Regions from separate parts of the Paenibacillus hodogayensis genome, predicted to be linked through region 3. Evidence: riboswitches for the same ligand, from Rfam matches in the RefSeq annotation. Region 3 holds a riboswitch; each other region holds the start of a gene.
The links. Region 3 has a riboswitch for cyclic di-GMP ahead of ABD796_RS29920 (TetR/AcrR family transcriptional regulator). Riboswitches for the same ligand answer to the same signal wherever they lie in the genome.

Region 1: it holds a riboswitch for cyclic di-GMP, as region 3 does, so the genes downstream of both, ABD796_RS04400 (hypothetical protein) here and ABD796_RS29920 (TetR/AcrR family transcriptional regulator) in region 3, are expected to answer to the same signal.
Region 2: it holds a riboswitch for cyclic di-GMP, as region 3 does, so the genes downstream of both, ABD796_RS06490 (transglutaminase-like domain-containing protein) here and ABD796_RS29920 (TetR/AcrR family transcriptional regulator) in region 3, are expected to answer to the same signal.
Region 4: it holds a riboswitch for cyclic di-GMP, as region 3 does, so the genes downstream of both, ABD796_RS06360 (HD-GYP domain-containing protein) here and ABD796_RS29920 (TetR/AcrR family transcriptional regulator) in region 3, are expected to answer to the same signal.

The regions. Positions count from the first base shown of each region.
Region 1 covers NZ_BAAAYO010000001.1:1,111,155-1,118,912, reverse strand. Annotated here, with positions in the region: gene ABD796_RS04425 (hypothetical protein) at 50-802, opposite strand; gene ABD796_RS04420 (phytanoyl-CoA dioxygenase family protein) at 953-1,762, opposite strand; gene ABD796_RS04415 (helix-turn-helix domain-containing protein) at 1,980-2,816, shown strand; gene ABD796_RS04410 (hypothetical protein) at 2,934-4,313, opposite strand; gene ABD796_RS04405 (universal stress protein) at 4,663-5,112, shown strand; cyclic di-GMP riboswitch class I at 5,328-5,427, shown strand; gene ABD796_RS04400 (hypothetical protein) at 5,533-5,826, shown strand; gene ABD796_RS04395 (HesB/YadR/YfhF family protein) at 5,984-6,268, opposite strand; gene ABD796_RS04390 (NADPH-dependent FMN reductase) at 6,308-6,844, opposite strand; gene ABD796_RS04385 (C40 family peptidase) at 7,075-7,758, shown strand, end outside.
Region 2 covers NZ_BAAAYO010000002.1:192,850-200,607, forward strand. Annotated here, with positions in the region: gene ABD796_RS06465 (tubulin-like doman-containing protein) at 1-1,177, opposite strand, end outside; gene ABD796_RS06470 (vWA domain-containing protein) at 1,235-3,022, opposite strand; gene ABD796_RS06475 (hypothetical protein) at 3,243-3,398, shown strand; gene ABD796_RS06480 (hypothetical protein) at 3,388-4,329, shown strand; gene ABD796_RS06485 (carboxylesterase family protein) at 4,489-5,145, opposite strand; cyclic di-GMP riboswitch class I at 5,464-5,550, shown strand; cyclic di-GMP riboswitch class I at 5,625-5,713, shown strand; gene ABD796_RS06490 (transglutaminase-like domain-containing protein) at 5,727-6,533, shown strand; gene ABD796_RS06495 (collagen binding domain-containing protein) at 6,939-7,758, shown strand, end outside.
Region 3 covers NZ_BAAAYO010000014.1:420,694-428,451, forward strand. Annotated here, with positions in the region: partial or broken gene ABD796_RS29900 (response regulator transcription factor) at 1-466, opposite strand, end outside; gene ABD796_RS29905 (MFS transporter) at 713-1,864, opposite strand; gene ABD796_RS29910 (TetR/AcrR family transcriptional regulator) at 2,071-2,619, opposite strand; gene ABD796_RS29915 (VanZ family protein) at 2,700-3,701, opposite strand; gene ABD796_RS29920 (TetR/AcrR family transcriptional regulator) at 3,995-4,516, opposite strand; cyclic di-GMP riboswitch class I at 4,695-4,782, opposite strand; gene ABD796_RS29925 (MFS transporter) at 4,802-6,319, opposite strand; gene ABD796_RS29930 (TetR/AcrR family transcriptional regulator) at 6,557-7,168, shown strand; gene ABD796_RS29935 (DNA/RNA helicase domain-containing protein) at 7,547-7,758, opposite strand, start outside.
Region 4 covers NZ_BAAAYO010000002.1:158,156-165,913, reverse strand. Annotated here, with positions in the region: gene yhbH (sporulation protein YhbH) at 1-47, opposite strand, end outside; gene ABD796_RS06390 (LCP family protein) at 322-1,425, shown strand; gene ABD796_RS06385 (hypothetical protein) at 1,552-1,806, shown strand; gene cyoA (ubiquinol oxidase subunit II) at 2,075-3,076, shown strand; gene ABD796_RS06375 (cbb3-type cytochrome c oxidase subunit I) at 3,060-5,027, shown strand; gene cyoC (cytochrome o ubiquinol oxidase subunit III) at 5,027-5,665, shown strand; gene cyoD (cytochrome o ubiquinol oxidase subunit IV) at 5,667-6,038, shown strand; cyclic di-GMP riboswitch class I at 6,191-6,277, shown strand; gene ABD796_RS06360 (HD-GYP domain-containing protein) at 6,454-7,584, shown strand.

The sequences.
Region 1 (7,758 bases), on a different contig from region 3:
CCGGGGCTGACGCAGCAAAGAAGGCCTCCGCTGCGGAGGCCTTCTTCGTTTATGTTTTGATTTTGGACTGAAGCATCTCGACAAGCTGCTGCCCGATGGTGGCTATATTCATGCCGTCGTTTATCGTTCCGCCGTCGGGAGCGTCGCTGCCCTGTGCGCCGGGAGCGCCTTGGCCGCCACCGCGTCCCTGGCCTTGGCCTTGAGCGCCGCCGCGTCCTTGGCCGGGAGCGCTGCCGCCGTCGGTGGCGCCTGCACGTCCTTGGGTGCCGCCGGTTGCGGATCCGGCATTGCCGGATGCGTCGGAGCCGCCTGGAGCGCCGCTGCTGCCCGAAGCGCTGCCGCGGTCCGGACCGCCGCCGCGTCCCTCGGGCCTGCCGCCGCCCTGCTGGCCCCCGCCGTTCGGCACCCGCGACGAAGCATCCTGTATGTACGCTTTTTGCTTGTCCGTCAGCTTCTCCAGCAGCTTTTTCTCGTCCTCGTCGGTCAAATCCGCTTTCGTTATGGCGGCCTGTACGAGTGGGAGCATGTAGTCGGCCTGCTCTTTCGTGATCGCCAGTCCATCCGATTTATCCATCGTCAGGAGCGAGCGGAAGGTGAAGTTCATCTTCAGGGACTGGCGGTTCATGCCGTCTTGTCCCGGTCCCCCGTTCCTCCCGCCTTGCCCGTTCTGCGCATTGGCCTGCGGCGAGGAGGCGGCGCTTGCCGTCTGGCCGCCGTTCGACGCGGAGCCTTTGTCCGATGCGCAGCCGCTCAATATGATCATCAATGCGATTCCCGTCCCAAACGCTTTTCGGTAATTCATAACATTCCCCGCTTCCGTCAAAGTGTTCTCGAACCACCCCCCCAAGTATAGGTTGTCTTGCTTAAATGAACATAAAAGAAAACTGAACGTCAGCTGAAAGTTGTTCAAGCTCCATCCGAGATCAACTTCCTATTTTGAATCAGCTTCCTTTTAATGAGGATATGCGACATCGGCCTCCATTCCGCAAGGTCCGCCGCCGGGATTTTCCTCCAGCATCACTTCCGTGCCGTCGCTTCGATAAAGCGGGCGGTAATGCGCCGCTATGCTCGCTGCCGAGCTGTTGGCATAGTGACAGATGAACGCCCTGCGGAATCGGTCCTTCGTCTTGTTACGGTACGAGCCGTGTATAAGATTGCCGTTGAAAAACAGCACATCCCCTTTATCCATGACGACGGGGACGGCTTTGGCATCCTTGGGCGGCTTGACATAGTGGGTCGTAAATGATTCGTTCCGGTCCGCTTCGTCCGGGCAAACAATCTCGTAGCCGTTCGTCCCGGGGACGACGAGCAGTCCGCCGTTCTCCTCGTCTGCCGCGTCGACGGCGGTCCAGGCGGCGATACAGTTGCCCGGCTCAACCTTTAAATAAAAATTGTCCTGATGAAGCGCTTGCCCGCGGGAGCCCGGCGGCTTGTAGTAAAACATGCTCTGCGCGGCGAGCGGCTCTTCTCCGTACAGCTCCCGCAGCACATCCATTACCGGCTTGTGCAGCATGAACGATTTGGCCGCTTCGTTAAACCGGTGAGGATGCATGACGCGCGGGTAACGCTTTAGCGGATCGGACGCGTCCGCTTGCAGATCGGGCATGAAGTGCCCGGGGATCGCCCGGTGGCTGATTTCTTCGAACACCGATTCCAGCTCCGACACCTCCAGGGGGTCGAATAGTCCTTTCACGAGTAGATAGCCGTCTTCCTCAAAACGGCGTTTTTGTTGCGGGGTTAACTGATTCGGCACGGTGGACATATGGGCATTCCTCCTGATATCGTAACGATTCGGCTTACATAGCTTCATCATACGGCGGAACGGGTGCGGCTTGAATTCGCATTTGTGCCGAAATATCACACGATTCTGCTGGATTGATCAGGAAACCATTGTTCCCCAAGCCTTTATTACAGTATCCTATAAGGAAGAGACACGCTGTCTGTGCGGCAGCCGAACGGTAGAGAGGCGGGAAAGCGGATTGGGACGGTTCGCGTATGAAGAAAGGAATGCTGGAGGGAATGGCGGAAACGGCGGCGACGAAGGGCTGTTCATCGCCGGGCATTTTGATGAACCGGACAGCTACGCGGTGCAGCGCCCTCACGGGCGGGACGACTGGTTGATGACGTACACGATCGAGGGGAGAGGCTTCTTCGTTTCCGAAGGCGCAAGAAGCGTGTGCGAAGCGGGGGATATGGTGCTGATCCCGCCGGGGAATCCGCAGCATTATGGCACGGTTCGGGGAGAGAGGTGGCATTTCGTGTGGGCGCATTTCTCCGCCCGGTTATCGGAAACGGGGCTGCTGCCCGACCGCCCCTTGATCGTGCACCGTATCGAAAGCGACTCGGTGCGCACACGGGTATACGGCGCCCTGCAGCGCGCCGTGCGCGACATCGGGGAACGCGGGCCTTATTGGCAGCAGCTTGGGGAGAACGCCGTCCGGGAAATCGTGCTGCTGCTGGCGCAGCGGCTCAGAAGACCGCTGGACCCGCGGATCGAGGAGACGCTGCGCCTGCTGTCCGAGGGGATGCGCGAGCCGCTCAAGATCGAAGAGTTGGCCAAAGCCGTCGGACTATCGCCCTCCCGGCTCTCTCATCTGTTCAAGGAACTGACCGGGCACTCGATCGTCGAAACGTTGAATACGATGAGGGTGCGGCAGGCGGAGCTTCTGCTTTCCTATACGGACCGCAACGCTTCGGAGGCGGCGTTCGACGTCGGCTTTGCCAACTACAACCATTTTTTGCACCAATTCCGCAAACGGGTCGGGATGAGTCCGAGCGCCTTCCGGAGAAAAGCGAGACAGCACGATTCTAACTAAAATTAACTTTGCGAATGCGGCGATATGCTAGAGGTGGCCGGAGCTGCGTACCAAGCGTAGGTACGAGACGATGATCCGACGCTAGGCCGGCAGCTTCTTGACGGCAGTTGCTCTTTGTCAGCCGCCCGTCCGATGGGCGTAAGCATCCTCCGCGACCGACCTCAATTTCTCGTAAAATGGATTATCTTGCGGCACTTTCCACTGCTGCATGTAGATCAGCATCTGATTGATGACCGTATCGAATTCGATGACCGAGTTGTCCATCCCTTTTTCGACAAGACCTTCGAACTTCACCTTTTCTTCGGCCGTTATTTTCTTGGCCGTAAAAAAACTTCCTATGTAGCGGCGTACGCCGTCTCCTCCGTACTTGCGCGGGTACTCCAGCTTCGAGTTCAACAGCCCAATCTGCTCTCCCGTGAACACCGTTCGATCCAACAGCCCGAGCAGCGCGTCCAGATCGCCATGGCGCTTATGTACCAGATCCATGACCTCGTCGTCGCTGGCATCTCGGGGGAAAGCGAAGAACAGCTGAGAGTTATCGAACTGCTCCGAGACCGAAACGTGGGTTAGCTCGTGCGCCAACGAGCCCAGACGTTCGGTTGTGCCGAGCGGAGCGACTAAGCGATGGTTGACGACATACTTTTCCCCGATACCTTCATCCTTCTCCTTTTGATTGGTCAGCCTGGCGCCCGGCAAATGAGATTTCATATGGACCTTATCGGCATTGTTCAGCACTTCTGCCAGAACGCGCTTCGTAATGTCGGGCGTATCCGGGGCGTTCATAATGGACAATAGCTGGTTCAGCTCTTGTTGAAGAATATCGTCGATTGCGCCAGGCACGGCTTTGAGTTCTTCCAGACAGCTCATGATTTGCGTATCGAGCGACATGTTATCAAGTCCGAGGGCCTCTCTGTCACGGATGGCCAAGAGCGCGTCTTGCCCCTCGCACAATTTGGCGAACCTTGTTTTCGGATCTGCTGCTGCGGATGCTTCGGCCAACGGGACGTAGACTTCCTTCTCGCGGTCGATTTGTCCAAGCAGCGTTTGAACCCCCGCGATCCGGTCGGGATGCGCTTTCGGATGGGCCAGGTAGTTTTCGCAGTGCATGCGTATGTCATCAAGCAGCGCGTCTCTTTTCACATAATCGGATTTGTCGGTGGCGTTGTATTTGGCCAGAGCTTTGTCCACCGGTTTGATTTTAGAGCGAATCCGGTAATCCACCTTTGTCAGCTTCTTGAAGCTGTCCTCGCTCATCAGTCTTTGAACGGCCGTATTCGATGCCGTAGAGATAGGCATGAGAGGCTCCGCGCGACGCATAACGGTTTGTTCGAGCATGCGGCCGACCGCACGGTTGCCCATCGTCCGCTGAGCCGTGATCCAGGAGGCTCCCGTTCCGAAGGCAGGCTTGGCCGCGCTTTCGGAGCCGAATGCGGCTTGGCTGGCGGATCGTGTGGTTTTTGGTGCCGTCGCGGGGGTGTGCTTGCTGTTCGTTTTCATCGGATTACTCCCTTATTCTTGGTCTATATATGCTGAACGAATGGATTTCAAGGAAATGCGAAGTGAAATGAGGTGAGGGAACGACTTCGCTATTCAAAACAAGTTCCCGTTGGGAAATGTTCGATTGGCAAGGTCATTCTTAGGAATGGATGCTCTTTTCAAACAGAAGTCTGACTTATTTATTATACCAAATCTTTCCCGGCAAGTAATGGCTTTCTCACAAGGAGCGTCCGGCTTTTCGCGCGCTATGCCGGTGGTTCAAACCGGTCAGACAAGGGTATGAATAATAAAGGTGCAAATGATATACTGTAGGCAGAAACCTAATTTCGTATAGAAGAGGTGTTCGACCATGCCGTTCCAACACGTACTCGTCGCTTATGACGGCTCTCCGCAATCCCAATCGGCTTTGGATCGGGCGGTAAGCCTGGTCCGCGCGACGCCCGGGGCGCATTTGACGGTGGCCCATGCGTTTCAATACCCGAATTTTATCGTTGGCGAGGCGATGGTTGTCGCACCTGTCGTTACCGATCTCGAAGAAATGACCAGCTCCGAGCAGCTGCTGGACGAAGCGAAGGCTCGCGTAACCGATTTGCCGGGCGTGACGTATACGCTTCTGCAGGGGGATGCGGCCGAATCGATCTTGGAGTGCGCCTCCGAAACCGGGGCGGATCTGATCGTCATCGGCAGCAGAGGCTTGAATACGATCAAGGAATGGTTCCTCGGCAGCGTCAGTCATCATGTCGTGCAGCATGCGAATATTCCCGTGCTCGTCATCAAAGAGCCGCATCAGGAGCATTAATCCTCGATCGGAGTCACGACCGCGCTCGTTCAATGAAAATGCGAAGCAGAAACAACCGGGCGGTTTGCCGTCCGGTTGTTTTGTGACGCTTTTGAGCTATGTATAAAGGCATGGTACTGGTTGAAAGATAGGTACAAAGTAGGATGTATAGAGCAAGGTCCTCTATTATCCTATGAATAGGAGTCGATTGATAGCCGTCGAAACTTCAGGAAATTTCCCGATAATGGCAAACCTAGCGAAAGCTGGGGACGCAAAGCTAAAGGGGCTAAAGTCGTAGGTCGCCTTGACCGAAAACGATGCCAGCCAGCTGCCGAACGAACCGATTGAAGTTTTTTTGTTGTTCGGGCTTTGTTTTTTGCGGGGAACGGGAAAGCTCGCATAAAGAATGCTAACGAACGGAAGCAAAGGAGCGATAGCGTCATGGAAGAAAGGCTCGACTCGACCGAGCGCGGCTTTTATTTGAAACTGGGCGACGATTTTTTCGGTATGTATGAAACGCCCGACGGGCCCAAGCTGTTTTTCAACAAAGACAAATACCGGCTGACGGATTCGAAATGGGAAGTGGAGCTGGTCATCGGCCGCAAAAACAACCTGTTTATTTTTTATTGGCAAGGGGAAACGAAAATTTCGTTCCGGTTCAACAAAAATCAGGATTCGGTCATTCAACTGTATCGGCTGCTGCAGGAACGCGTCTCGTCCAAGCGGACGCGCTAACGGCATAGATCATTACAGACAAGCTTCGCATGTCATATGCGGAGCTTTTTTTGCCTCTCCGGGATGCCGCCGCTTGCGGCCTAATATAAAGGACATGCCAAAAAAGAGACGCCGGCGACAACACCGAGCGTCTCTTCCCATCCACCTTCCGAAGCGCCTAGCTTAAATCGGACAGATGGAAAAAAATATCTTCGCCTTTGGCGTCCAGCGTCAAATCGCGCTCCTCCAAATACCACAGATCCGTTTCTTCCATAAAAAACGTCATTCCTCCGGCCTTCGATTCCAGGCCGGCATCCATCGGCTTGCCGCTCATAATGCCGAGAGCGTACGGGTCTTCACCTCCGCCCGCATAGCGGACGTATACGCGAATATGCTCGCCCTCGCGAAAGCCCCATTCCTTGGAAAAACAAAACACGGCCGCATCGGTCACGCTCAGCTTCATCGGTTGTGTCCCCCTTTCGCGCCGCCTGCCGCGTTCGTTTTAACCGTTCAGGCGGGTATGCATATGCAGAAGCTCCTGCGCGAGCCGTCCGATCCGGTCCGTCACGTCAGGATCGACGATTTCCCGGCGCTCGTTGAAGTGGCTGTCGTGCAAATACACATAGCTCGGCGCCACATAGGAGCGGAAATAGCCGGCGATCGGCTTGAGCTGGTTTTCGATAACGAGGTAATGCTGGAACGTCCCGCCGGTGGCGACGAAGCCGACGACTTTTTTGGTGAGAGCCGTTACGGGAATGAGATCGAACAAATTTTTCAACGGGCCGGACAGGGAAGCTTGAAATATGGGCGTGCCGATGACGTAAAAGTCGGCTTCGTTCACTTTATCGATAACCGTCCGCGTATCGCCGTCGTAGGCGGACGGATCGCGTCCGTCGCAAAATTGCACATTGTATTGCTTCAGATCGAGAAGCTCCGTTTCCAGCTCCGGATGGAGCTTCTTGGCTTCTTCCAGCACGCTTTGGACGGCAATGCCGGTCTTTGCTCCGATGATCGTTCCGGATATTCCGAGTAGTTTCATGACGATGACATCTCCCTGATCGAGTTTGTAAGCTGCCTTTTCTTTCATATTGAAAGATCGGCGCCGCTTTGTCAAATATTTTTTAATATAATATACGTTTATGTATATAAAATAACCCTGCGCCCCAAGCGCTTTTTGGTTATATGTACCAATTGACTCACTGCCCGAAACCCGCCAGTCGATCCGAACCGTTATAAGATCACCAATCAACGCAGCGGAGGAGAAGCTCGATGCGCAAATGGATCGCTTATACATTGACAGGGTTGGCCGGACTTTCGTTTATGACGCAAATCGCGCTCGCTTCCGGGACGATGAAGGTCGAACTGGACGCCGTGCCGTTCCGCTGGATCGTCGGAGGGCAGACCTACAGCTCGGACAAGCCTTACGCCGACGGCGACACGGAGCTTCCGTCGAGCCTCAATTACAAAGGAACGACTTACGTGCCGCTTCGTCTGGCCGCGCAATCGCTCGGGTACAAAGTGCAGTGGAACGAAAAGACGCAAACGGCGATTATTACCGCCGAGAATGAAGACGACCCGCTGGCCGGCGAGCAAGATTCCAACGGCAACTACCCGCATTACAAGTATATGCCGGCCGGAGAAGGGGCGGCCAATTGGGAGCGGCGTGCCGATGCGGTGGCGCTGCTGGGCATGCAGTACATGGGGACGCCGTACGATTTCGGCGCGTCGCTCGGTCAAACGGATACGTTCGATTGCTCGTCCTTCATGAATTTCATCTTCGGGCAAAACGGCATCAAGCTGCCGCGCAACTCGCGCCAGCAGAGCGATGTGGGTACGGAAGTCGGGCTGGACGGATTGCGCAAAGGAGATTTGCTGTTTTTTACGACGCCCAAGCGCAAAAACAACACGGGGGTGGAGCGGATCGGGCACGTGGCCGTCTATGTGGGCGACAAT
Region 2 (7,758 bases), on a different contig from region 3:
GTGCCGCCTCGAACATGCCGGCCATTTTCTTGAACAGCCGGTAGGCGAGGAAGGTGGTCATCTCTTCGATCGGCAGCACGGCCGACGACGCGCCGATGACGTTATATTGGTAGTTGGCCGCGTATTGCTTGGGCATCTGGGCGATATTCGTGTGGATGTTGCTCATGTAGTCCTGAATCGCGAACTCTTCCCCGGACTGCTTCTCCTCGCTGGCCATGAATGTCGTAATTTTCTCTGCCGTCACGTTCATGCAGTAATCGTAGCCGTTCTCGAGCAGCGTCCCTTCCAGGTTGGTGGCCGAGATCAGGTGGGCGAAGTTGAACGGCGCAACCGGAGAATGGACCGATAGGATCGTGCCGTACTGCTGCTTGAACCGCTCTCCGCGCTCGTTGACGTTCATCCAGTAGTCGAGCTCCTTCAAGGCGGCGAAGCCGTTCTTGCGGATATATTCCCGCGTATGGTCCGACATGCTCTTGTTGGACAAATTGACGTCAGGCAGGAACAAGTAGCCGAACATGTTCACCTTGTCCACCCCGGCGTCGCCGTAGTCGCGCTCGATCAGACCGCGTGTAATGTAGGCGATGTCCAGGAAACAGCCGCTGCCCGTGCCGCCGGAAAGTCCGGTCAGCAGAAAGACGGTCAGCTTCTTGTTCGTGCCGACGGACAGCGCCTTGATTTTCTTCTCGATCGACTGCACGACCTGCACGATTTTCGTAAACAGCAGCAGCCGGCCCGCCTGGCGGATGCCCGACGCTCCGTTGATCCCATCCGTAATTAGCAGCTCCGGCGAAAGCCATTCCTTGATATAAGGCTCCAGCAGACTGCGGTTTTGCAGCAGCCCCCCGACCTCGGGATTGGAAAGCAGCACGTATTCGGTCAGCGGGTCGAGGCCGATGCCCCTATACTTCTTGTGGCGGTCATGCTCGTTCGTCTCGAAGGCGAGGAATTCGACGTTATCCGGCTTCTCGCGCTTTTTTTTGCTAATCGGGTCTTCCGGCAGCTTGAATCTGCGATTGATCTGGTATTTCAACCTGAGCAGGGCGTCGATCCCGGTGCCTCCGAGACCGATGACGAGCATCGGATTATCGATCGTATCGACCCTGATTTTGTCGCTGACGATTCCGCCGCCCTTGGAGACGTCCAGCTGTTCGATATGCTCTTTGACGACTGCCTTCATCACTCTCATCCTCCTAAAGGTACAGCTCCTGCGCGACCGCGCTCGGAAGCGTGCGTCTTAATGTATATAGTCGAGCGTAATACTTTTGTTCACATTTTGCAGCGTAATCTGGACCCGGTCGTTGTTGCGGAGCTCCTTCGGCTTGGAGGCGTCGTAGACGCGACCGGATTTCTCGATCAGACACGGCGACTGGTTCGTGATATACACCGAATCGTTGCCCGGAGTCAGCACGATGCGCTCGGTTTCGGCCAGCTCGGGCGCCAGCTGGAGCAGCTGATGCAGCTTGACCTTTCCCCTGAAGCCGTTCAGCTTGCGGTATTGCGGGCTTGTCCGCTCGCCGGTGTCGATATCGCGGATCTCGATGACGAGTTGGCCGTAAAAGCCTTTGTTAGCCTGCCTTACTTTGGGCAAAACGAACAAGGCCAACGCCGCCAGCAAAGCGAGCAGCAGCGCTCCTCCGATCGTCAGCGACCACGGGAACGGCTTGCCGGATTCTCCCGAATCGGCGCCGGTATGTTGCGGACTCGCCGGCTGCGCGGCCGCGGCTCCGGGCTTGGCGCTGACGACCGCCGCCGCCGTTTCCCGGAAAAAGCTGGCGTCTTCGACCCTTACCTTCACCTCGTAATCGTGCGGCTCGGCTATGACGAATGAACCGGTAAATCCGCTGCCGCCGTTTGCGAGCGTAACCTCTTTCGTCTGTTTTGCGTCTATGTCAGTAAGCAGCAGCGTCGCCTTCACATTCTTGTACAGCTCGGCATCCGCTACCGGCTGGCCGTTAGACTGCAGGTTTGCGGAGATGCTGATCGTGTCTTTCGCCTTGGCTTTGGCGGGGATCGGCGCCATGACCAGCTCCAGATCGTAGTTGTAGACGAGATTGATGTTGATTTTATCCTGGCTGACGCCTTTTACATGCAAGGTCCAGTCGCCTTGCGGCGGCTTGAGCAGCTTGAGGAGCGAGTAGGTTCTCGATTGCGAATAGACAACCCCATCCGACGGAACTTTGCGCTCCTGGCCCGAAGGATCGAACAGCTTGACCTCTACCGGCTTGCCGGAAATGATCGATACGTTCGCCTCCATCACGTTGCCGTTCGGAATGGCGATCTTGACCTGCTGATAGTCGCCGTTTGCCGTCAGATCGGTCAGAGGCACCACCTTCAGCTTGAGATGGTTGGCGAAAATTTCGCTTAATATTTGCGGCAGCGTATCCGCCGTGCTGGTTATGAACAGCTTGCCGCCGGTTTCGCGGGAGATGCCCTCCAGCGTTTCCTTGCCGAGCTGTCCGTCGGCATTCAAGCCGATTGTGTAGATCGGAATGCCCAGCTCCTTCGCCTTCTTCACCGCAGCCTGCAGCTCGGCATCGGACTGCGCCTGCGTCCGTCCGGCGTTAAGCGAGTTGTTGCCGTCGGAGAGCAGCACGATCAGCGGGTGACGGTCGGGCTCTCGGCCCTTCTCCAAAATATTCACCGCTTCGGCCACGCCGACGGCAATATCGGTATACGGTCCGCGGGACAACTGATCGATAAAAGCTTTGAGCTCGTCCTTGTCTTTCGGCGAGCTGATCTTCAGCAGCGCCTTCTCGCGGACGACCTGATCGGTGTAGGAAAGCAGCCCGATTTTATCGCCTTGCACCGAGGCCATGTCGACGAACATTTTCATCGCCTCGTTGGCGACCTTGTTCCTGTCGCTGTCATTCATGGACGTGCTCGCGTCCATTGCCAGAACCGCGTCCATCTTCTGCTCCGCCCCGGCAGCCCCCGCCCGCGAGGAGGCCAGGAGCGTCAGCACCATTATTCCGCATAATAACAAAAACGCGTACCGCCGAAGCGGCATCGGTTTATAGATCATCGTTCGCACCTCCGGATTCGCTGGAGTAGTCAAAGCGTCCATGCACAGAGTACAATATAAAGTATATTACTCAATAAATTTACTATTTTCATAAACCTTATAGCAATCTCTTTTTATATCTCTACTAATATATATCTGCTATATATCTGCCATACTTGAAGACCCCTTTGCGCATTGCGATAGTTTCCAATCGTGTTCATTCCGACAGGAGGGTGATCCCATGATAACGTACAGCCTGCTTGCCGTCGCCGCCCTATTCGTGCTGGCCAGGTGGGTCTTCTTCTGGAGCTGTAAACGAAAGGCGATGACGCACGAGCAGATGGACGCTGCGCTGATCGACCGTCTGAATGCGGCGGAGGTGCCGCATGACCGTTAGACAGGCTGTCCAATTGCGCAAAAGCCCGGTCACCGCCACCGCCTTCGAGCGGCTGCGAAAGTGCGGACGCTGCGGCGCTTATTCCATATTGCAGGCCGACCGCTGCCCGGCCTGCGATTCTCGGGGCAAGCGGACCGCCATTGCCGACTATGCCGCGACCAGAAGCCGCCCCGGACCGTGGCTCGATATGCTCGGCGTTGTCGTGCTTGCGGCCGCGGCCTTCTACTTCGCCGGTACGTTGCTGGAGCAAGCTGCCGCCATCCTCGGCGGAGCGCTGCTCGCCGCCTTGCTGGTTATGCTTCGCCGCCGGTACAAGCCCTACATCGCGGCCCATATGCTGAACTGTATTCTCGTGCGGCATACGTCGGCTATCCGCGAAGGCTTGCAGGCAGACATGCAGCTTGCCGTGGCGGATATGAAAGCCGAGCAGCCCAAGGAAGCGTACGAGAAGCTGCGGGAGATCGGCTATCTGCTCCGGACCGATAAAGTGAAGGCTCGCAAGATCGCCTGCCTGAATCGGTTCCACATCCGCAAAGATATGGAGCTGGAGCTAGAGCAAGTCATGCCCGAAACGTTCAATGAGCCGTTCGTGCAGTATTTGTGGGAGGTGGTCAAAGTCAACAAGCAGCTTGTCCGGCCAGCCATTCTGGATTACGTGCTGGCCAACCGCTATCGGATCGAAGCGATGGAGAACGGCAAAGCCATTATGACTGCGGTCGCCGGCGCGGCTCTGCGCATGAAAGCCTATGTACAGACGTACCCGCATTTATTTGTCGAATACTTAGACGAATTGCCGAAAGAAAGGTTTCAACGACTATGCCGGCTTGTCGCCGACACGCCGGTCGAGCAGCGCACCCGCCTCTATCAAAAATGCAAAGAACGCGCGCAATCGCATTATGCACTCGATCCCGACTTTCAGCAATTGTTTTAAAGCCGGAGTCGTGAAGAGGAACTTGCATTACATGCCGCAATGCAAAAAGACTGCCAATTTACGGCAGTCTTTAGACAAATCCTTGCTTGAACGACCGGAAGGAAAGCGAGTCCCGTTCCCGCCGCCTGCCAGGATAGCCTCGTCGCTGCGGCTTCCCGGTCAGGCTAGCCGATGGCTTAACAGCCATTCATATAGCTCGGGGTTATCGTACGTTTCCGTCCAGCTGTTATGATCCGTATCCGGGTATACCGTCAGTTTCGCATTTCCCCCCAGCGCCTGGATCGGGTTAACCATATTCTCGGATTCCCGAATCGATACGACCGAGTCTTTCGCGCCGTGAAACGCCCATATCGGCAGATGGACCAGGCTTTTGGCGCGGTACGGTTCGCCCCCGCCGCAGACCGGGGCGATTGCCGCGAATTTATCGGGATAATCGCATGCAAGACGCCACGTTCCGTATCCGCCCATACTGAGACCCGTCAAGTAAATCCGCTTCGGATCGACCCGGAACGACTGCGTAATCCGCTCCAACAAAACAATCACCGTCTCCTGCTCCCTGCTCCAGTTCGATCCTTGCGGACATTGCGGGGACAAGGCAATAAACGGAAAACCCGGATTTTTTTCAGCGATCTTGGGGATGCCATGAATTTTCACCTTATCAAGGTTATCGCCCCTCTCGCCCGAACCGTGCAAAAATAAGAGGAGCGGCCACTGCTTCTCCGGCTCCGAATCGTACTCTTCCGGCAAATGCAGCAAATAGCCCATCTGCAGTTTCTTCGTCACTTCCATTTCCAGCTTATTCGCCGACTGTCCCATTCCCTCACTGCCTTTCCTAATACTATGATCCCGTACACTCTTCCGCGCTCTACGGTTCCATTCCGCACATCGTCCTACCAAGATAGCGGTTTCAGCAATTTTATATAAGTTGAACGAATGCTTGAAGACCGTTGCATTCCGCTTTTCCAAGAAGTTCTTTCGTTCAACTTATAGAATAGCAAATAGTTCGACGATTGAGAACCAATGTATCCTATCGAAAGAAGGTTTTGGTTGCAATCTCCCAGTTACTAGGACCTTCGGGCCAAATATCTCTTGATTTGCCCGAAGGATTTGATATAATTGAGTTGTAAAAGCTTTTCCCGATAACGGCAAACCTGTCGAAAGACAGCGACGCAAAGCTACAGGGCCTTCCTGACTCCCGTCAGATGGCAGCCAGCTACCGAACGAACATGCTTTTTTTGTGTTCTTCGGAACCCAACCGCTCTTCCAACAGCTCCATAGATTTAAAGCAGACTCTAACACGATAATGGCAAACCTGTCGAAAGACAGCGACGCAAAGCTATAGGGCCTTCCTGACGATCCGTCAAATGGCAGCCTAGCCACCGAAGGGAGTTTTCAGCATGCGCAAACTAGTGCTGCTTGCTATGGCGCTTTTCCTCCTCGCCCCCGCGCTCGTCGCGACGAAGGCGCAGGCTGCGGAAATCGGAGTATGGCTGGATACGAACCTGCTCGCACAAGGAGCGGTCACTGTCCGGTACGACGTCAAACCGCAAGTGAAAACGAAACTGACGATTGCCAAAGGAACTGATAAATATACTTATACATTGAAGGCCGGAGTGCCCGCCGAGACGTTCCCCCTGCAGATGGGCAACGGCGACTATACGGTCACCGTACTGGAGCAAATCAGCGGAACGAAATATCAAGTCGTCGGCGAGACCGTCGTTAAACTGGCGCTGACCGACAACGCGAACGTCTACCTGAACTCGGTGCAAAACGTCAATTGGAGCGAAGCCCGCGAAACGGTCCGGATCGCGAAGGAATTGATAAAAAATGCAACGACGGATGGCGAGAAGGTGCAGGCGCTTTATCAATACGTGATCGACAACGTGAAGTACGACGCTGAGCTCGCGGCCAACGTTCCTGCCGAATATATCCCGCAAATCGACCGTACCCTGCTGACGAAAACAGATATTTGCTACGGCTATGCAGCCTTGTTCGCCGGGATGCTCCGCAGCACGGGAATTCCGGCCAAGCTCGTTATGGGCACGACGGAATATGTGACCGCCTATCACGCCTGGAACGAAGTGTACTTGAACGGAAGCTGGGTCATCATCGATACGACGGTCGATGCCGGCCTGAACGGCAGCGCTACAGCTTTCGCCATGATCAAGGATGCCGCAAAATATACGGCAGCCAAAGTTTATTAACATCCCGATAACGCCAGTAAGAAGCCGAATCATTCATCACAATAGGCCAAGCCCCGGACATCCGCATCCAGGGCTTTTTTCGGCTTGTTGAGAAAATGTATAGTTTTTCGTACTATACTGCAATCAGTTCTATCGCTTTGCCTTTACAACGCCGACCATGCGCCTTTCCGCACCCGCGGGGACGGGCAGAGCCGAGCGCCTACGAACGGCGCAATACGAATTCGGGAGGTGGTTCCAAGACGGACTCGGTGCCGGCAACGCCATCATAATCCTACATAGCCTCGGCCGCAACGCCAACGCCGGCGTCGATTCTTGGAGGACATTCACGCTTTCACGAACGATGAAGTGTCGCTTCGCGAGCTGCACCAAGTACATTTCGAGGAGATTGGGAGACAAAAACTGAAAATGAAAAAAAGAATAAGTGGAATCATTGTTGCCTTGTTGCTTCTGAGTCAAACGTTGTTTGGCAGCCATATTTCGCAGGTATTTGCCGATTCGTCGGGGAGCGTAGGGGACTCCGTATACGGCTCCGTTTACAGTCCGGGCGCTGCGAGTATTTTGACCAAAGTGACCTTGACGGATGAGACGGGTACGGTGATCGACGCCGTGTATAACCCGGACAGTCGTCTGGACATCGGTGCGGCGATAAACCTGATCTATGACTGGGTATTGCCGAACGGCCACGGTTACAAGGCAGGGGATACGTTCACCTTCGATCTGCCGAGCCAGTTCGAGATCTTCACCGACATCTCCGCCCCGCTTACTTCCGGGCAAGGACAGGTCGGAAGCTTCACGGTAGACCGGAACGGCAAAGTTGTCATGACGTTCAACAGCTACGTCGAATCCCATTCTAACGTAAGCGGCAAGTTGGAGATCCGTACGGAGTTCAGTTCACAGACGGTAAAGGGCAACACGGAGGTCATCATTGCCGTGCCGATCCAGGGCGGCGTGCAGACCGTAATCGTCCACCTGAAACCCCCGGCCGGTCCGACTGCGGATAAGCAGGGAACGGTAAACGGCAAAAACCAGATCGACTGGACGATCAACGTGAACAAGGCGCTGGAAAAGGTCAAGCATGCGGTCATTAACGACCCGACCCCTGCGGGACTGGAGTTGATCCCGGGCTCCTTCCAGGTCTATCATCTTCAAGTGAACGGCGACGGCTCTGTCGCTCAAGGCGCTTCCGTCGGAGCGGCTGTGTATGCGGTCGATACGTCGAGCGGAA
Region 3 (7,758 bases):
GTCCCGAATTCTCCCTCACAATGCGGGCTTGTCTATCAATCGTATAAGGCGGATATTCGACATGGGCGAGAGGCGAAGCAAATCCAGTTTGAAGTATTTTTCCGTAAACTCGCTCCATCAGCTTGCGGACACGGATGATGAGTTCACGCGTCTGAAATGGCTTAGCCAAGTAGTCATCACTGCCCAACTCCAGGCCGTTAATCCGATCCAGATCGGAATCCCGCGCAGAAATGAAGATGACCGGGATGGACTCGTTCGCTTTCCGGATTTCGCGAATCAGTTGATAACCGTCCATGCCAGGCAGCATAATATCGAGTATCCAAAGATGAGGCTCTTGCGCAATCGCAGTTTTGGCTTCCCCGCCATCCGTGAAGGGCACGACATTCCAGCCTTCCCGCCGCATGTATGAACAAATAAGCTGATTTAAACTAATTTCGTCCTCTACAAGATAAATGGTATACATGATGATCTCCCCTTAATGTGGGTTCGTTACCAATTTATCAAAACATTTTGGCAGAAATATCTTAGAATTATCTGAAATTGTCTGAGTGGATATGAAGCGAACGCCCGCGCATGAACGAACCGACTTTGAGAATTTGTTGCCGACAGCAAAAATCCCGTCCGGCAAATAGTGCGGATCGGGATCGCTTGTTGTACACTTTTCGGTATAACGAATCATTCTTTGTCCTGCTATATGGTGCATTTAAGTGTCTTAATCATTACGCTTTAATATAGAAATCACTGCAAATACAGTAGCAAGTATGACGACTAAACCGCCAACCCAGCCAATCGACGATAAGGCTAACCGCTCTACTACCACTCCGCCCAAAGCTGCACCCAGGGCAACGCCAAGGTGGAAGGCGGATGAGTTCAAGCTCAGTATAATGTCGGTTGATTGGGGAGCCATAGTTACCAGGTAGAACTGTTGTGCAGGAGCAGTTGTCCAAGCTCCAAGCATCCAGAGTGCAAGAATAAACATGGCTCCTACAAAAGTAACCGCAGCGATCGGGAGGAAGAACAAGGCAATCCCATGAATCAATAGACTGACAATCAGTGTGGGAGCTATTCCCCATTTATCAGCGCCGTAGCCTCCAACACGAGCTCCAGCAACGGCCATTAAACCCATGCCAAGCAAGACGAGACTAATGGTATTGCTATTGAGGCCAGCATTCTCGCGTAGTAGCGGCGCAATGTATGTGGAAACAACGGAATAACCGGTAATAAAAAACAAGGAAGCTAACAAGCCGCTGATTACTTTGAAATCTTTGAGAACAGCCAATTGCTTGGATAAAGGAATCGTTTCTTGTCCAGACATTTCAGGTATTGCTTTTACAATCGCAATAATAGGAATGAAGGTGATCATTCCAAGAATCGCGAAGATCCAGCGCCACCCCATATATTCACCGATTAAGGTTCCAACAGGAAGGCCGACAACGAGCGCAAGACTCGTACCCATCAAGATCGTGCCAATCGCACTTCCTCTTTTCTCTGGAGGAGCAATTTGTGCGGCGATCCCCAAAGCCACTACCGCGAACACCCCCGCGCTCACACCCAAAATAGCACGGGATATCATCAATATAGTAAAGTTAGGGCTCAGGACAGCGATGACATTACCGATAAGGAAGATAAGAAGTGCCAGGAACAGCAGCTTTTTCCGATCTATTTTTGAAGTGAGTGCGATCAGAATCGGCGTTCCTACCGCGTAGGCTATAGAATACATGGCAACCAATTGTCCAGCCAAGCCAATAGAGACATTTATATCAGTGGCAACCATGTCCAGAATACCTGTAATAATGGATTCGGCCGTACCGACCACGGTTGCGCCCAATGCAAGCAAGTAAATAATCCAGTTGTAGTTCTTCATGTAAGAATTGTTCCCCTTTGTGTCGAATCTATTGTTTGAAAGCTAGTTTCTTCTTTTGGATTACCTCTCCCCCTACGAGAATCCGGACCTTGAAAATTCGATTGCAAAAATGAAAACCACCCCCTAAAATTTATCGAACGATCGATCAAAATACGTTAAAAAATATATCGAACGATCGATCAATTTAAATGAAATGAAAGAGCTGATTATACTTTAATAGCATCCCAGCTCATTTGAATCATTTTCTCAATATTTATTGAACTGAACTCATACGTCCCGTTTAAATACTCTTTTCCCATTTCGACAAAAGGCATACAGGAGTATGTAACCAATAGATTCGTTTCCAAATCCTTAAACAAGCCTTCTTTAATTCCCCTTTCAAACAAAGGGTACATCGGCTTAAACACGCCGCCATTTTGATCCTTGCAGTTTTTACGTATAAAGGGTGAGCCGATAAACTGTTCCATTAACAAAAAACTGTCCTTATGATGTAAGATATAATTTGAATAATTTCGCAGAATATTCTCAAACCCCGCTTTTACGGGCGTACTCTCTGTTACACCATGGAACATGAGCTGGTGCATTTGATCCTTGAGCAGAAAATACAATTTGATCAGCATATCCTCTTTGCTTTCAAAATAAAAATAAATGATCGAAGAAGAGATATTCGCCCTTTTAGCAATTTTGGATATGGAAATTTCAGAAAGGCCGCTTTCATTGAGAAGCTCAATCGTAGCCTGATAAATAAGGTTCACTTTGCTTTCCGATTTAGTTTTCATTCTCAAAATATAATCGAACGATCGATCAATGTCAATAAACGATCTGACTTTTGCATTTAGAATAACGATCTTGCTTTTTCTTTAATACGATTTATAATCATTTGTCCCTTGTTTACTTCTGTAAGCGTAATGTCCCACATCACGACATTGGTAGTCGGATTTGGGTCATCATTCCTTAATTTAATGGTAAGTTCATTTGCTCCGTTTAAAGGGATTTGAAACGTAAGCTGATTCGATTCACTGTTAGCCGATAAACCCAATGAATAAATTTCGTTGCCATCTGCAATAAACATGATGTCACTTCTCTCATTGCTTGCACTGTTGATGACATCATCTGGTATTGCGGCATTGCCTGCTATTCTTGTATATTTGCCATTTAAAAGATACGTAAACTCGTTAGTTCTTGTATTTTTTCTACTGTATACATTGATTTGAGGCTCCACTTTTTTTCGGGTTGAAGTAAAGCTTAAGAGGGTTTCATCCCACAGCACAGACCCATCTTTTAAGGCAAGTTCATTCAGGGCTACGACTTCACCGCCTCCCTTTTCCAAATAATCATTAATACCACCAACAATAGCAATGACTCCAATCGAAAGTACAATGGCCGTTAAGACGATTCGATAGATCCCTTTACATTTATCACGATCACGGCGCACTAACCGCTGTGCCCAAAATCCTACCGCCGCCCCTAATGTATTAATTATGATATCGTCAATATCAAAGGATCCTAAACGGGAAAGCATTTGTACAATTTCAAGGATCGTAATAGACAGAACAAATAAGGTTATAAATCGAATGAACTGACAACGATACAGAAGTGGGATGACCATTCCAAAAGGGATGAATGCTACAAAGTTGCCCAACTCAAAAAACCAAAGTCGAAAGTCCTTTCCCATTGGAAAGTGTAAAGGAATCCCTTCAGGTATTAGACTGTATCGCATGCTAGCATTTTGAAGAAAAGAAGCTCTGTTGAAGCCTATATACATAAAATAGAAGGTCAAAATGGTGTATAAGGCTAACAGTATTAGGGTGATTTTTCGTAGCTTTCCTTGATACATAATTACATCCTTTCATTTCTGCAAGCGACAGAGATACGTCCAATTCATTTTCGAATCGTTGCTACTTGGAGATATACATGTACAACTACGTACGATACATTTTAGAGGACAAAAATAAAATATATGTTAATCTTCTCTTAATTTTTTCTAATGATTGCCTTTGCTCCGATAGGAAGAGTTTGCTCCTGAATGACTCCTGCACCCGGGATATCACTCCCATCAATGGAAACGACCCGCAGATAGATATTGATTAATCAATTACTTTTGTTGCAAAATAAATAACCCTCGGACGGTTATTTATTTTTGTTGAACGCAAACAGCTCGGGAAGATCCAAAAAGTACGAAATGTTGCACATCATGCCCATCGCGATAAAAGTCGTTGCGTTTTTTTCTGCATCGGGTATGCCTGCTGCTTTAAACTCTTCCAGGACATAAGCTCTGATGCGGGATAACCCCTCTTTGGTTGCCGTCCGGATTGTTTCTTCAGTGATGCCAATACCGATCACCTGCAAAGCGATCTCATTGGGATATTGGACCGACAATTCTTCATAGGCTTTGGTCATGTCGTTGTCCAGTTGCTCCGGACTCGACTCGACATTTTTAAACGCTTGGAGGATCCGGTCAAACGCTCGATTCAAAACGGCGATGAACAGTTCCTCCTTCGTCGTAAAGAAACGAAACACATACGGTTGAGAAATCCCGGCTTTCTCTGCGATAAGGGCTGTCGTGGTGTTATAGTATCCGCGCTCGGCGAATACCTCCAAACCTGCCTCAAGGATTTCCTCCTTGCGGTCCTGTCCTTTCGACCTAACCATAGCAAGCTCCTTTCGTTAGTAATTGATTAATCACATTATACCCGTCGTTCAGCCCCAACACAAGGGGCGAGCTCGTATGTTGGTCGATCTATCTGGTCATCCAGATGCAAGTCAATCAAATTGCAACGCTTATGCTTGGGATATAACAAAACACGACCTATAGGCCGTGTTTGGCAAATTAGGTAGCCCGGCAGTCATCACTTTAATAGTGAGAAGATCCGTGGCTTGGCGTCACTGCCTTACGGTCAGTTTTGCCACCTTCATAGTTACTCCCACTGTGAATAGCTACAACAGGGTTCCTTCCTTGACTTGCGACCGTTCAGAATCCTTCCTGGGGAGAAAAATCAAGGATAGAATGACACCGACACATGCGATCCCTGCACAAACCAACAACATGGAGCCCATGCCAGTAATAAAGGCATTTCTGACGGCATGAAGCAGCGAGTCCGACTGCATTTGGTTAGCTACCGCTACACCGACAGATACACCATGTTCAACCTTTTCTACGACATCTGCCGAAAAGGAGGGAAGGTCAAGATTCTTCATGTAGATATTATTGATGATGGTTCCCAGAATAGCGATACCGATCGTTCCGCCAACTTGTCTCAATGCCATAATCAAAGCAGAACCGACTCCGCTTCGTTCGGCAGATAAAGCACCAAGGGCCGCATCCATGGATGTGGGAAGGGAAAGCCCGAGGCCAATACCTGTAATCGCGATCCAAAAGGCAACGAATAGGTAAGAACTTTCCAGGCCGGTCAGTGATCCGACGGAAATCCCGATCGCCATAACCAAGAAGCCAAGTGCGACAAGATATTTTCTCCCCAGCTTCTCTGCGATACTGTCGGCAACCTGAGCGCCTACAATTAAGCCGCCAACTAAGGGCAGAAGCCGTAGGCCGGTTCCCAGTGTGTCGGAACCTTGAATAGCCTGAAAAAACAGCGGCAGCGAAAAGAGCAATCCAAACATAGCGAAATTCACAACCGTTGACAAAATAGTTCCCCATGTAAAGCTTGAAGAACGGAATAACGAGAGCTGGATGAGCGGATGCTTCGTTTGGTGTTGCCATACAATAAACCCGATCAGGATAACAAGTCCAATCAAGAACGTAGTCACTACGGATGAATGTGTTAAGCTTGTTTCTCCGGCTTTAATAAAAGCATAAGTAATGGCGCCCAGACCAATACCGGATGTTAGGATGCCCAAATAATCAATTTTTGGTGCATCGGCACTTCGCGACTCCGGCATAAGAAATGCAATGGAAAATAGACCCACAATAACAAATGGAACGTTAATCAGGAATACGGATCCCCATTCAAAATGCTTTAACAGCAGCCCCCCGACGATCGGCCCCAATGGAATTCCTATCATATTAACAGTTCCCCACAGCATCATGGCCCTTGTACGTTCTTTCCCTTCAAATAAAACGGGAACGATTGACATGGATAGCGGCATTAAAAATGCCGATCCCAGCCCCAAAACAACACGCATGGAAATGAGCATTTCAGGAGACGTTGAATATGCACATCCGATCGAGCCAATTCCAAAGATCACCAATGCGATGATGAGCAGCTTTTTTCGACCAAACCGATCGCCGAGCAAGCCGGCCGGCAACAATAATATAGCCAATGTAAGGTTAAAAGCATTGGCAAACCATTGCAGTTCACTGGTTGTGGCATTTAAAGCAGTCGCCAACGTAGGCAATGCCACATTCAAAATTGTCATGTCGAGCGCCACCGTAAATAGTGCACAACATAATGCCGCGAGAATCCACCATCTTTTATTATTCTTGTTCATATCCATTTCATTCACCCATCCTTCTTACGAAATGAAGATACCCTTACCATGGTGTAACTCTTAACGCCATTAAATCCCGTTTACTTTCGTACATTTGTCATGTTTTTTAGACAGTTGAGTTTATCTCACCTCATTTTAAGGTACGGTACGTATCGTTACTTTCTCATTATGATATATGGTTTTCATTCAAAATGCAATACAATATGTAGAGAGAAGCATTGGATCACGAAAGGATGAATGGATATGGCAAAGGAAAAGCGTGAGGAACAGCATGCTCCTTCCAGACGGCGCGGCAGTATTTTGGAGGATGCCATACTACAAGCTGCATGGGATGAACTTAACGATCATGGCTACGCCCGTATGTCCATGGAGGGAGTTGCCGCGCGGGCACAGACTAATAAAAATGCGTTATACCGTCGTTGGCCCAGCAAAGACAAACTTGTCATTGCCGCCTTGAGCCGCTTTGTGCCAAAACCTACCCTTGCTGCTACGGACACGGGCGATCTACGCCAAGATATGCTTACTCTGCTCCTAAGCATCATGAAGCCGCTACAAATGATCGGAGCCGAAACGATACACGGTATCATGCTAGAAGGTTACGGAAAAGATCTTTTCTCTTCTTTACCGCAACACATGAATTCAGATAAAGAAAATAATCTGATGACGATTATAAGAACGATTTTAGAAAACGCGGAGAAACGCGGAGAGGTCAACCTGAAAACAATAAGTACCCGAGTCCTTTCCCTTCCGGTAGATTTGATTCGTTATGAATTTCTCACTACGCATGAGCCGCTGTCGGATCAGGCTATAGCGGAAATTGTTGACGATATTTTTCTACCGCTTGTCCGCGAATGACGAACCATGGGCAACATTCAATCAACACGGCAAGCGGGTTTCCGCTCCGAATAAAAACAAAAAGACCCTCTCAGTGAAGAGAGGGCGATCCCACATTAACTTCTCATTCGTTTTTTCCGTTCCAAACTAATAGTGAACAGCACTCCACATGTGTCGAATGGGCAGAGTCAACAATTAGATGGTAAAAAAAAATATAAACAATCACCAAATATTGTTATGTTAAATACTTAAGCTAATATAGGCCTCAAGCAGACTCTTTTTAATCTGGCAGTCTTTATTGAAATCATCTAAACTCAACATTCTACTCGGCATTCGGACCTGCAAATGTGCCCAGCCTTGCATCGTCGAAGTCCTTGTAATGAATTCATAAATGATAAATCACGAAATCGCAGCCGAACTTTGGATGACCAATCGCCTTTGCAAATACGCCTTCAGATGGGGGTCTACACAGTAGATGTAGCATCCCTTCGTTCCCCTGGTCATTAATGTCCTGTAGGTGTTCCGTATAATTTGATCGGCCATTCGGAGCGCCTCGTCCTTATCTTTCTTATACAAGCTCTTGAAGCCTGAAAGAGACTTATCCGTTTTCG
Region 4 (7,758 bases), on a different contig from region 3:
TGGAGCGACCAGTCGTCCCGGGATACGATAAACAGCGGCTTTGACATGAGGCGGCACCTCCTGTGCGTATTATGGTTCCGCGCTTTGCAGGCGCATGATTGGCGGGTTGAGGACAGGGCTCGGAAAAAATAGCTTGTTATCAAATATATTCACGGGGCCGGGGGATATGTGAGCGGGATGGAAGAGGAATTTCGCGCAGGGGGAAGTATGAAAAAACCGTTGGCAGTAGTCTTGAAAAATGTCCGATACGCAATGTATGATAATAATGATACAAAATGTATCTAAAGAGAAATCATCCACAATGAAACGGAGACTGCCGCGATGAAAAGAACAAAGCTTTACATATGCTGCGGAGGCGTCTTGGCCGTGCTGCTGTCCGCAAGCTGGATATACGATTCGTTCGCCCCGTCCCGCCATTTCCGGACCGCTCAGCTGCCTGTCCTCGCTACGCCGTTGTCTCAACCGGATAGGACCGGCGAAACTCCGGCAAAAGCTGTATTCCTCTCGGGGGCGAGCGGAGAATCCATCGAAGGAAACGGCAAAGGCCAGTCTTCGGACCGTTCGGAAACGATGACATCTTCCCCCATTCAGGAAAATGCAGCGGATCTTGCAAATGCATCGAACCTTGCGGCTGCAAGCCACGAGCCGCAGCGCCAATCGTCCGGCTTCAATCTGCTCGTGCTTGGCCTCGATAACAAAGAAGCCGGGGCGGGACGCTCCGATTCGATCATGGTCGTCCACGTCGACCCGCAGAAGAAAACGGTCAATATCGTATCCGTTCCCCGCGATACCCGCGTTACGCTGCAGGGCATCGGACTTACCAAGGTCAATCATGCCTATTTCCTCGGCGAGCTGCGGGGCGGCGGCAAGGAAGGGACGCAAGCGGCCATCGGGGCGGTCAGCAGCCTGTTCGACATTCCGATCCATTATTATATTAAAACCGACCTGCAAGGGTTTGTAGCGATCATCGATGAAATCGGCGGCGTCGACTTGGAGCTTACCCGAGATATGCTGTTAAGCGGCTCGGGCACTACGCTGCCTGCGGGATCGAATCATCTGGACGGCAAACTCGCGCTGCAGTTCGTCCGGGAACGGTACTCGCTGTCTGGTGGCGATTTCGACCGTCAATCCGATCAGGCGGCGCTGCTCAAGGCGGTAACCGGCAAGCTGCTGTCAGGCGAAAAGCTGAAGACGCTGCCCGGGCTGGTCCGTAAAGTGCTTAACGATTACGTGGATACGAATTTGACCGCCGCGGATATCGTGAGTCTGGCTTTGCTGTTTAAAAACACGGACGGCGGGATCCGTCACTTCACCTTGCCGGGAAAACCGGTGATCGAGGAAGACCCGCTCGTCGGCTCCAAGCTTTGGTATTGGTCCGCCGATGCGCGGGAAGTGGACAACATAGCCCGCGAATACTTGCGCTGAGCAGCGTTTCTCCGTTCCTTCGCCTATTTTTGTCGGTAATTTGAACAAAACGTTAAAAAGTAGTGAACATTTTGCGAATAATATGTTACAATGTTAGCAACAATGAATTGCAGGAGTGTGGTGTACATGACGACCAAGCAAATGACGATGAAAGGGCAAAACGTCAAAGAAGGCGCCGGAATCGTCTCTTTTATGACTGTTGCGGCCTGGATCGCATTGGGCATCGGACTATTGACCTGTTTGTTCGAGGTAAGCGATTTCTCGGATCGCAATCTCGGCCTGATGGTCGGAGTCGGCTTTCTTGTCGGCAGCGTACAAATTTATATGATCGGCGCAGCGATCCGTCTGTTCCATCATAATAAAACGAAGCAAGCCGAATAATCGGTTCGGCCGAATAGGGCAGTAAAGCAATCGCGGAGAAGCCGAGAAGCTTCTCCTTTTTTTTTGCGCCCATACGCTAAAACGCTTTCCCAGCGCGGTGAAATCGCTCTCTTGAGCCATCTTGACGAAACGTTGAACTTTATTTTACGGAATTGCGGCGTTTCGTTGACGCCTTTGTTAACAGTGCGGAAGTTTCAATTTGTTTCTGTTATGGTAGTGATAAGAGATAACTGAAAACGCAAAATGGGCGTTGAGGAGATGGGAAGAGATGAGACAAGGGCGAATATTCCGGCGTTTGGCAGCGATCATGATGCTCGCGGCGATAGCTGTCATGTCGACGGGCTGCACCGAGAAGATGATCGTGCTGGACCCGAAAGGGCCGGTAGGCGAGCAGCAGCGCGATTTGATTTATATCTCCACGGTGCTTTGTCTGGTCGTGGTCGTACCGGTGCTGATCTTGACCGTATGGATCGTATGGCGCTATCGAGACAGCAAAAAGAACAAGGCGGAGTACGCACCGGAATGGGAGCACAATACGAAGCTGGAGACGATCTGGTGGAGTATCCCGATTCTGATTATCGCGGCTCTTGCGGTCGTCACGGTGAAATATACGCATATTCTCGAGCCGTCGAAGCCGCTCGCTTCCGAGAAGCAGCCGATCACGATCCAGGTGACCTCGCTGGACTGGAAGTGGTTGTTTTACTACCCGGATCAAGGAATAGCGACCGTCAACTACGTTCAATTTCCGGATAACGTTCCGGTCAAATTCATGCTGACGTCGGACGCTCCGATGAACTCGTTCTGGATTCCGCAGCTTGGCGGTCAAATTTATACGATGTCGGGCATGGCGATGACGCTGCATTTGCAGGCGAACGAGCCGGGCAAATATTTCGGTTCCGGAGCAAACTTCAGCGGCAAAGATTTCGCCAGCATGAATTTTACGGCGGAAGCGGCCCCGCAGGAGCAGTTTGACAAATGGGTGGCCGGAATCAAAAGCACGCAGCCGGCTTTGACCGAGGAAGGCTACAAAACACTGGCTGCGCCGGGCGTAACCGAGGTAGCAAGCTTCTCCTCTTTCCCGAAAGGACTGTTCGAGCAAACCGTATCGAAATATTCTTCCGGTCACCAGCACGGGCAAACCGAGCCGGCCAAAGCGCCGAAAACGGAAGACAAAGGGCATGCCGGTCACGGCAAAGACGCCGCCGGCTCCGGCTCGGTAAGCACGACCAAACAGGAAGAAGGAGGTCACAGCCATGTGGGACAGCATTAAATCTTTCGCTTCCGAGTTTTTCGTCACCGGCGATCCGCTCATTTATGGCGCGGATGTCGCGATCGGCCTGACGCTGATTGCCGTCGTGTTCGTACTGTCCTACTTTAAGAAATGGACGTGGCTCTGGCGCGAATGGCTCACGACGGTCGACCATAAGCGGATCGGCATCATGTACGTGCTAGCTTCGTTGCTGATGCTGTTCAGGGGCGGGATGGACGCGCTGCTGATGCGTACGCAGCTCGCCGTGCCCGACAATCAATTTTTGTCGCCTGAGCATTACAACGCTATTTTCACGACGCACGGCGTAATTATGATCTTGTTTATGGCGATGCCGCTTATGTTCGGCTTGTTCAATCTCGTCGTGCCGCTGCAGATCGGCGCGCGCGACGTCGCCTTCCCGTTCCTGAACTCGCTCAGCTTCTGGCTGTTTTTCTGGGGCGCGATGCTGTTCAACTTGTCGTTCGTTATCGGCGGATCGCCGGATGCGGGCTGGCTCTCGTACCCGCCGCTTTCGGAGCTGTCGCACAGTCCGGGAGTCGGGCAAAACTTCTATATATGGGGCATTCAAATATCCGGTATCGGCAGCTTGATGACGGGTATCAACTTTATCGTCACGATTCTGAAGATGCGGGCGCCGGGCATGAAGCTGATGAAAATGCCGATGTTCTCCTGGTCGGTGCTCTCGAGCAGCCTGACGATTATCCTCGCCTTTCCGATCTTGACCGTGACGCTGTTCCTGCTCTGGCTGGACCGGTTTATGGGCGCGCACTTCTTTACGCTCGACGGCGGGGGCAACCCGATGATGTACATCAACCTGATCTGGATGTGGGGACACCCTGAGGTGTACATCGTGGTGCTGCCGGCCTTCGGCATATTCTCCGAGGTGACGGCAACCTTTGCGAAGAAGCGGCTGTTCGGCTACAAATCGATGGTGTTCGCGCTGATGAGCATCAGCGTCGTGTCGTTCTTCACCTGGGCGCACCATTTCTTCACGATGGGCTCGGGGGCTAACGTCAATGCGTTTTTCGCCGTGACCACGATGATCATCGCCATACCGACCGGCGTGAAAGTGTTCAACTGGCTGTTCACGATGTTCCGCGGCCGGATTACGTTCAAGACGCCGATGATGTGGTCGATTGCGTTTATCCCCTGCTTCGTCGTAGGGGGGATGACCGGGGTGCTGCTGTCGGTGGCGCCGGCAGACTTCCAGTTCCATAACAGCTACTTCCTGATCGCGCACTTCCACCAGGTGCTGATCGGCGGCGTCGTATTCGGCTATTTTGCCGGTTTGTATTATTGGTGGCCTAAAGTGACCGGATTTATGCTGAACGAGCATCTCGGCAAATGGGCGTTCTGGCTGTGGAATATCGGATTTTACGTCTGCTTTATGCCGCAATACGTGCTCGGCTTGATGGGGATGACCCGCCGGGTCAACGCTTACGGCTGGGATCGCGGATGGTGGGAGCTGAACCTCGTGTCCACGATCGGCGGTTTCTTGATGGGAGTTGCTTTCCTGTTCCAAGTATGGCAGATCGTACACAGCATGAAATTTATGCAAAAGGCGCCTGCCGATCCGTGGGGCGGCCGTACGCTCGAATGGTCGATTCCTTCGCCGGCTCCGGCCTACAACTTTGCCACCGTGCCGGTCGTGCACGAGCGCGATTCGTGGTGGGAGGAGAAGCTGCGCAGGGAGCAAGGCCTTCCGCCGACGCCGGTGCCGCCGATCGAGCCGATCCATATGCCGGGCAACTCGGGCATTCCGTTCATCAAATCGTTTTGCTGGTTCATAGCCGGCTTCGGTTTCGTATTCAACTGGCTCTGGCTGGCGATTCCCGGCATGATCGGCGTGGCGGTTTGCATGCTCGTACACTCGTTTACCTATAATAACGAATACTATATACCGGCGGAAGAAGTGATTCGGACGGAAGCCGAGATGAGGGGGACGGTCTGATGGCAAACGCGGGTCACAATCAAGCCCATACCCAGGTCGCGGGTCATCACGGCCACCACGGCCACGAGGAGGGCCATCACGATCAGGAATCGCTCCGGATGTTCGGCTTCTGGCTGTTCCTGATCACGGACTGCATCTTATTCGGCACTTTGTTCGCCACGTACGTGGTGCTTCACAACAATACGAGCGGCGGACCGACAGCGCAAGAGCTGTTCGAGATGCCCGGCATTATCGCGGAAACGTTCATCCTGCTGACCAGCTCCTTCACGAGCGGCCTGGCCGTTCTGGCCATGAACAAAGGGAATCGCAAAGGCTTGATCGGCTGGCTGGCGGTAACGGCCCTGCTCGGGCTCGCCTTTATCTCGCTCGAAGTGACGGAGTTCGTCAAGCTCGTTCACGAGGGCGCTACGATTGGAACCAGCGCATTTTTGTCGGCCTTCTTCACGCTCGTCGGGGCGCACGGCTTGCACGTAACGATCGGTCTCGTCTGGATGGTCGCCATTATGCTCCAACTGCGCAAGCACGGCATTACGCCGGTGACGCAGCGCAAGGTGAACGTGATCAGCTTGTATTGGCACTTTCTCGATGTCGTTTGGATTTTCGTCTTCACGATCGTTTACTTGATGGGGGTGATGTAAGATGGCGCAGCATTCCGTACATTCCGGAGGCCCTAACGGAGGCCACGGCGGGGGCCATCATGCCTCTCACGAGGCTCACGAGTCGCACGGGTCGTTGAAGTCATACGTCACCGGCTTCCTGCTCTCGATCGTGTTGACGATTATCCCGCTCGTTGTCGTATTGAACCATTGGCTCCAGGGTACCGCGGCGATGGTCGTCTTGCTCGTATCCGCAGTTTTGCAGTTTGCGGTGCAGCTGCTGTTCTTCATGCATCTGCGCGAGGAGAAGAAGCCGCGCTGGAACTTGATGGCGCTCCTCCTTGGCCTCGTCATCCTGGTCACGATCGTGCTCGGTTCGATCTGGATTATGAATTACAATCAGGTTGCTCATTAAAAAGGAGAACCATCTCCAAAACGGGGACGCCATGGCTGAACGCCTGGCGTCCTTAGTCGTTCCTTGGGACCGTTCCCGGGAACCATTTGATCATAAAATGGAAATCGCTATAGATATAATGACCCAAATCGATTATGATGATTACTACAGTCGAAAAAAAACGGCAAACCTGCCGAAAGGCAGGGACGCAAAGCTACAGGCCTTAGGGTCCATGGACCGATGGCGGCTGGGTTGCCGAAGCTGAGAGCTGGTCGGTTTCGTCCAGGAGGGCGTCCCGGCTTCATTTCGATGAAGTGGGGCTTTTTTGGTTTGCGGCGGTCCTGGCACGTTCAAACGGCAGCGCAGAGCAGGAACTGGTACATAAGGGCGGGTTTTTGCCGGGCGACCGCATAGGGATGAGGGAGGAAGGGACGGAATGCGCTGCGAACAGTATGAGGATTTGGTTGGGAAAAAACTGCTGCACAATATTGTTAACACAACGGGTATGATGCTCATTCCCGAGAATACGGTATTAACTGAGGCGCATGTGGGCAAGCTGGAGAAATTTCAGATCAGCCTGTTCGATATCGTTGTAGAGGAATTGGATGAAAAGAAAACGTTCTCAGATCCAGCGGCGGAGCCGATTCAGGCTGTGCCCGAGCGGTCGGGAGCCGGGGAGACGGCGCCTAGCGGCGAAGGGAAGACGGTAACCGCGGTCCTGGCTCGGGCGGACGCCGCAGAAATGATGAAGCGAACCGATGCCAAAATGCGAGACATCGAAAAGCTCATTTTGAACACCGGGATCATTCCGCTGACCGAGGTGGAGGAGCATGTGCTGCCCGACCTGATGCAAACGACCCAAAACCAAAACGTCTACAAGCTGTTCGCCGATCTCCGGGCTGAGGAGGACTACCGGTTCAAGCACAGCATCGGCGTCGCCTGCATGTCGGCGGTGCTGGGGCGCTGGCTCGGTATGGACGAGACGGAGGTGTCGACATTGGCCACGGCGGCGAGCTTGTGCGATATCGGCACGATTAAGCTGCCGAGTTCGCTCGTTCACAAAACGTCGGAGCTGCTGGTGCACGAGCAGGAAATTATGAAGCAGCACACGATCCTCGGCTACGAGCTGCTGAAACAGTCCGGCGTGGAGGAGCGCGTCGCCTTGGTGGCGCTGCAGCATCATGAAAGGGGGGACGGAAGCGGCTATCCGGCTCGCCTGCACGGAGCGGAAATCGATCCGTTCGCCAAAATCGTAGCGCTCGCCGACGATTATTTGATGATGGCGACCGATCGTCCGAACAAGCCTGCTCTGCCGTTTTATCAAATTATTCGCAACCTGCACGAAGATATCGTGAGCAACCGGTATGATTCGGTCATCGGCATGACGTTTCTGAACCGTCTGATGGCGGCGCAGGTCGGAAGCGATGTGCGGCTGACCGACGGGCGGCGGGGCAAAATCGTGCTTATCTACCCGAACTATCCGACGCGCCCGCTGATCGCCTTGGACGACGGGTTTATCGATCTGAGCAAAACGGACGCGGTTCAGGTCATGGACGTAATTGGCTGACCTTCGTTTGTAAGCGTTACCCGACAAGCAGACAGAAAGCGGGGGACCGTTAACAGCCCCCCGCTTTTTCACGTACCGGTTATTTAATCAGCAGCCCCAGATTATTGTCTCCGATAGATGGCTTTCTAAATAGGAGCCTCTACGCCGGGCCATTCGGCAAAAAGGACCTCAGTT